Regions from separate parts of the Psychrobacillus sp. Z3-81 genome, predicted to be linked through region 1. Evidence: a T-box and tRNA genes for the amino acid it is inferred to sense, from the RefSeq annotation. Region 1 holds a T-box; the other holds one or more tRNA genes.
What was found. The T-box of region 1 lies ahead of serS (serine--tRNA ligase). A T-box ahead of a tRNA ligase gene usually reads a tRNA of that ligase, here a tRNA-Ser.
Positions count from the first base shown of each region.

Region 1 (3,422 bases):
TAACCTTCGAGAAACAACTCAAAATGCAACCACGCATGCAGAGATGCTAGCTATCCAAGAAGCTTGTGATAAAGTAGGTAGCTGGCGTTTAGAAGATACTACTATGTATGTTACGTTAGAGCCTTGTCCTATGTGTGCAGGAGCCATCCTACAATCACGTATTCCTCGAGTAGTATACGGTGCAAGGGACTTGAAGGCTGGTTGTGTTGATTCCCTATATCACCTGCTACAAGATAATCGATTTAATCATACTTGTGAAGTGACAGAGGGTGTCTTAGCGGAAGCATGTGGCGAGTTGTTAACAAATTTTTTTAGAGAGTTAAGAGCGAAAAAAAAGAACCAAAAACGTGTTTGAACACGCTAATGGTTCTTTTTTTTACTTGATTACAGTTTTTCCACCCATATATGGACGAAGGACCTCTGGAATTACTACAGAGCCGTCCGCTTGCTGATAGTTCTCTAAGATAGCAGCTACTGTACGACCGATTGCAAGACCACTTCCGTTTAATGTATGCACATATTCTGGCTTCGCACCTTGCTCTCTTCTAAAGCGAATACCTGCACGGCGTGCTTGGAAGTCTTCAAAGTTACTGCAAGAAGAAATTTCTTTATATTCTCCATAGCTTGGTAGCCAAACTTCAATATCATACTTTTTCGCAGCCGTGAAGCCAAGATCTGCAGTACACATTAATAATACACGGTATGGTAAGCCTAGCAGCTGTAATACCTTCTCTGCATGTCCTGTTAACAACTCTAATTGCTCATAAGATTCCTCAGGCTTCACAAAGCGTACTAGCTCCACTTTATTGAATTGATGCTGACGAATTAAGCCACGAGTATCTCTTCCTGCAGATCCCGCCTCAGAACGGAAGCAAGCACTGTAAGCAGTGAATGCTTGTGGCAGCTGGTCACCATCTAAAATCTCGTCACGATAGAAGTTTGTAACTGGTACCTCTGCCGTTGGAATTAAAAAATAATCCTCTTCATTTACCAAGAATGCATCCTCTTCAAACTTTGGAAGCTGTCCAGTACCAGTTAAGCTTGTGCGATTTGCCATATACGGTGGAAGCATCTCTTCATAGCCATGTTCTTCAGAATGCAAGTCCATCATAAAGTTTAGTAAAGCACGCTCTAATCTTGCTCCCAACCCACGGTAGAATGCAAAACGACTTCCTGTTACCTTAGCAGCACGTTCAAAATCAACAATCTTAAGGTCCGTTACAATATCCCAATGTGCTTTTGCTTCAAAGTCAAAGTTCGGAACCTCTCCCCATTTGCGGATTTCTACGTTGTCATCCTCAGAATCGCCAATTGGCACACTGTCATGAGGAACATTTGGAATACGCATCATCATATGCTCAAACTTTTCTTCTACTTCTCTTAGCTCCTCGTCTAGCCCTTTAATTTCATCTCCAACCTCACGCATACGAACGATTAGGTCATCCGCATTTTCCTTATTGCGTTTCATTTGAGAGATTTTTTGAGAAACCTCGTTACGTTCTGCCTTTAATACCTCTGTTTTTGCAATTAAGTCACGACGCTTTTGGTCAAGTGGTTGGAACTGATCAAATTCTGAGATATCTTCTCCACGCTTTGCAAGCTTCGCTTTTACTTCTTCATAATGATCTCGAACAAATTTTACATCTAACATGAATATTCCTCCTTTAATTAGTAAAAAAAACGACAAAAAAGCCCTCATCCCCAAAAGGGACGAGAGCATACCCGCGTTACCACCCTGATTGACTCACTTTCGTAAGTCCGCTTGTCAAATAACGGCTTTTCAACCGGCCATAGCCTACTCATTCAGCTATGCAACTCAAGGACGGATTCACAAGGGCCTCTATCAGCTTCCACCAGCCGCTGACTCTCTACAAAAAACTTACTTGCTACTGCTTCCTATCATCGTTTTTAGTTCATGAAATTACTCATACTTTACTATACGTTTGAAGTTTTGGCAAGTGAATCCTTCGAAAAATAGCCTTTTTCCCTGAGGAGCTAATAGAGGCACTTCAGATAAAACAAGGAGAAAGCCAAGCAATATAAAGGAATCATACAAATAAAAGAATTTTCTTTTCTTAACCAAATAAAAAAGGGCTATGGAAATATCCATAACCCTAAGTTTTTAAAATAAGCCACTTATAAAGTCTGTCGTACTTGACCACAGACCACTGAAGAACTTACCTATCCCTTGGAACATCAAGCTAATCCAGCTAGCTTTTTCTACTGATTCAGTTGTCACTACGTCCACATCAGTACCATTGTCCATTATATAGCCATAGTCCGTGCCTTCTGTTTTTTCTATTTTTACTTTCCCCACTACGGTCCCTTTTTCTATAGGAGCTTCTATTGTCTCATTAGTAGGGACAAAAACAGCCTTGTACAGATCTTTTTCACTTGGCTTGATCATCATGGAAATAGGCTCTTTTGTTGCAATAGCTACTTCTTTTTCTTTCCCTTTTAAAACTTCTAATGTTTCATTACCAGGAATTTGATATCCCTCTGGAAAAAGATCTACCTTTGTGAATTGAGAAAAACCATAATCAAATAATGCTCTTGTAGCATCGAAACGCGCCTCATAGGATCCTTCTCCATTAGCATCTACTGCTTTCATCACAACTGCAATTACACGCATTCCGTTTCTTGTAGCAGTCCCAGTGAAAGAGTGTCCAGCGAAATCTGTCGTACCAGTTTTTAAGCCATCTACACCTTCATACTCATACACTAGCCCAGGTAACATCCAGTTCCAGTTGCTCATTTTAATTGCGTCGCTTGTCCCTTCACGGAAGGTTTTCTTAGGAATTTTTGTTGTTTCTAACACTTCCGGATAATCCTTTAATAATAGATAAGCTAATCGTGCCACCGAGCTTGCAGGCATTACATTTTCATCAGAAGCCCCTGTGCTAGCTGGATGCATTCCTTGCAAATCAGCATTATTTAAGCCGGTAGAGTTTACAAACTTTGCACCCTCCAAGCCCATTTCAGCTGCTTTTTCATTCATTAATTTAACAAAATTATCTTCTGTTCCTGCAATTGTTTCCGCAATAGCAATGGTAGCTCCATTTGCAGAGTAAATTGCCATTGCCTCGTATAATTCACGAATACTGTACGCACCATCCTCACGTAATGGTACATTACTTAAACGTCTATCTTGAGAAATTTTATATGTATATTCATTAACTGAATATTGTTGATCCCATGAAATTTTTCCTTCTTCAATTGCTTCAAAAAGAAGGTATTCTGTCATCATTTTTGTCATACTTGCAATTCCAAGAGGCGTGTCCGCATTTTTTTCATATAATATTTTCCCAGAGTCCGCGTCAATTAGAATAGCTGCATCTACATTCAAATTTAGGTTATCTTCTGCATTTGCATTAAGAGAAAATCCAAATACAAAAGAAACTAGGAACATCGGAAGTATAAGC
Region 1 is NZ_JBWQPU010000026.1:2,473-5,894, reverse strand. Features, by position in the region: gene tadA (tRNA adenosine(34) deaminase TadA) at 1-355, shown strand, start outside; gene serS (serine--tRNA ligase) at 377-1,651, opposite strand; T-box leader at 1,704-1,912, opposite strand; gene AC1ECF_RS17340 (serine hydrolase) at 2,123-3,422, opposite strand, start outside.

Region 2 (3,422 bases), on a different contig from region 1:
ATATCGTTTCCATTGATTTTTTTATAAATCACATCTGTGCTGCTTGGAATAATCCATTTCTCTTCAATGGTAATCTTCAAGTCTTCTTGCGTTTCAGCAGATAGGTATTCTCCATTCCCAGCAGCTGCTACCGCTTTTAACTGGTCTTCACCCTTTTGATCTACATTAAATCCAATGATGTTTACCCTGCGATTTTCTCCATCCATCGTAAAGCTTTCCGCCTCTTTTACAGGATCTCCATCACAAGTTTCCGCTCCATCACTTACAATATACACAGTAATAGAGCCTTCATAGTTTTTATTCGCCTCATAGACTGTTCGAATTGCCTCTGCAAGTGGCGTCCAGCCCTTTGCCTTCACTTCATCAACCGTTGAATCAAACTTCTGCTGATCATATTTTTGAAGAGGATATACTTCATCTATTTGCGAGCAGGATAACTGTTTATCTTTGTCTGCCTGTGTTCCCGCGTGCCCATAGACATATAAAGAAAGCTCACTTTCCTCTCCAATGGTACTCGCAAAACGCTTAACGGCAGTCTTCGCAATACTCATTTTTTGCTTACCTTCTACAGATAGAAGCATGCTAGAGCTCGCATCTAAAAGTAATATTCCCCGAGACGGCACAGCATTTCCTTCTGCCGTAACAGAATGCTCTTTGTATGGGTCAGGAAGATACGGCTCTGTCAATTCCGCTGCATAATTAATTTGTTCCTCCAGCAGCCCCTCTGATGCATTGCTGGCAAAGTAATAACGAAGCATCTTATAGAGAGTTTGTGTATCATTCATTTCTTTTGTCACTGCCCTCAGCTCTTCAAGCTCCTCCTGCTTTAATTCCCTTGAGTCCTTTGGGAATTTAGAGGTCTCATGCTCAAAAGGGTAATCTAAAGCAAAAACGCCTGCCTTAGAGGCATGCCATTCTTCAATAGTCGTGGGTATAACCACTTCTTGAATCTTCTCTAAGATGGCAGGATTTATATGTTCATTAGAATCTTTTGTAGAGGATTCCACCGAAGCATTTTCCGGCTCAATCTCTTTCTTAGTTTCTGCTTCCGACTCTTTCTGTACACAGCCAGCTAAGAATAATGGAATTGCTAATAATAAAATAAAGTGCTTCATACTTATGGCCACCTCTTTAGATTGTGTTTATTTCCATACGAGGTAATAAAAGTATATGTTTCATCACCTTTTTAAAATAAGCGCAAGGAACTATCACAGTGTAAGATAAAAGTCACAAAAAACGCATGATTACTATGCATAACCATTTGTGCGTTTCTATATATCGATGAGAAAATCATGAAAAAAATACCAAAATATTTTTTAAAAAAAACATTGCATTTCTCTTAAAAAAGCAATATACTATTTTATGTTGTCACGTAAACAACTTATACATTTGGAGGAATACCCAAGTCTGGCTGAAGGGATCGGTCTTGAAAACCGACAGGCGGGTCAAACCGCGCGGGGGTTCGAATCCCTCTTCCTCCTCCATTTATTTTCATAAAATAGGTCCCGTGGTGTAGCGGTTAACATGCCTGCCTGTCACGCAGGAGATCGCCGGTTCGATCCCGGTCGGGACCGCCATTTTGCGGGTGTAGTTTAGTGGTAAAACCTCAGCCTTCCAAGCTGATGATGAGGGTTCGATTCCCTTCACCCGCTCCAAACAAATAATAATCCAGCCGACTGATGCAAATCAGTCGGTTTTATTTTTTATTCAATCCTCTATAAAAAAGCAAGTTATCCACATCTGGATAACTTGCTTTACTTATTACTCCACCATGTACTCTGTGGATATACTCCATCTGCCGTTAAACATATTAGCATAAATCAAACTAGTAAGGGGTGGCTGATCGAGAGTAAATGGGGGCCATCCGAGAGTAATTGTTCACCGAACGAGAGTATTCCTGCTGAATGAGAATAAATCGTCCCTATCTGAGAGTAAGCCACGCCCATACGAGAGTAACCATCCCCTATCCGAGAGTATTCTTCTCTTGAACGAGAGTAAATTTTATAATGCCTATGACAGAGGAAAGCTTCTGGATCTCGCCCTTTTCCATATGACCTGCATACATTGACCATGCCCTTCAACATAACAGTTTCACCTAAAACAGTTTCCGGATAGGAGATTACCGGGATATATCTAGCCTAGAACACCCGAGAATAAAATCACCTTTTTCGAGAGTAATTGCCCACTGAACGAGAGTATTCTAGCTGAATGAGAATAAATCGTCCTTATCCGATAGTAACCAACAGCTATCCGAGAATATTCCTCTCTTGAACGAGAGTAAATTCTCTCGAACAAAAGTAAGTCCATTTACTAAAAATCATTACCTTCTAATAGAACCTTCATGTATCCAAAAACAGAAATCCTTCTCTATAACAACCTTTCTAGAAACTAAACCTATATACAAGATTCAAAGGATCTTTAAACTGCGATATACTATATTAGTCTAATTATTTTAATTATTCTAAATAATATCTTTACGTATCGAAACAATAGATTTAATATAGTGATAGGTTACAATATTTCAAAATTTAGGGGGGATGTTCAATGAGAACAGGGGTTAAATGGATATATTTGTTGGGTTCCATCATGATGTTACTTTTACTAGCGGCTTGTGGTGCTGGAGATTCGGCAAATGAAGAGAACGGGAGCTCCGATGGAATTGTGTCAGCTAAGTTAGGCGTTATCTCTTTCATGACTGGATCTGGTGCTGCCTATGGAGAAGCTATTACAAACGGATTAGAACTAGCCTTGGAAGAAATTAACGAGAAAGGCGAAGTGAAGATTGAGCTTGTCATTGAAGATTCTGCCGGTAAGCAGGAGCAAGCATTATCAGTTGGGCAAAAATTAATGAGCGATAATGATATTGTGGGAATTATCGGACCAACTCTTAGTACGGAGATGAATGTAGTAGGTCCTGAAGCAGACTTAAACGGAATTCCTATTATGGGAACTTCTACAACAGCTGCAGGTATTCCGCAAATAGGAGATTACGTTTTCCGTAACTCCATTCCCGAATCTCTTGCTATACCAGCTGCTCTAGAAAAAGCAGTAAACAAGTATGGAGCGAAAAAGGTAGCAATCCTTTATGGAAACGACGACTTATTTACACAGTCCGGATTCGACACCATGAAGGCTGAAGCTGAAAATATGGGTCTTGATATCTTAACTATTGAAACGTTCCAAAAAGGACAATCTGATTATAATGCACAACTTACAAAAATTAAGGATTTAAATCCAGATTTAATTCTAGCGTCTGCTCTTTATAACGAAGGTGCAGTTATTATGGATCAAGCGAGAAAAATGGGCATTGACGTACCTTTTGTAGGAGGAAATGGATTCAACTCTCCTCAAGTAATTGAAATTGCAGGAGAAGCTGCAGATGGTTTAATCGTAGCTACACCATGGTTTGCCGAGAAACCAGA
Region 2 is NZ_JBWQPU010000012.1:48,016-51,437, reverse strand. Features, by position in the region: gene AC1ECF_RS13275 (vWA domain-containing protein) at 1-1,115, opposite strand, end outside; tRNA gene AC1ECF_RS13270 (tRNA-Ser) at 1,392-1,484, shown strand; tRNA gene AC1ECF_RS13265 (tRNA-Asp) at 1,502-1,577, shown strand; tRNA gene AC1ECF_RS13260 (tRNA-Gly) at 1,582-1,655, shown strand; gene AC1ECF_RS13255 (ABC transporter substrate-binding protein) at 2,545-3,422, shown strand, end outside.
Region 2: it encodes a tRNA-Ser, which carries the amino acid that the T-box ahead of serS (serine--tRNA ligase) is inferred to sense. The anticodon was not compared.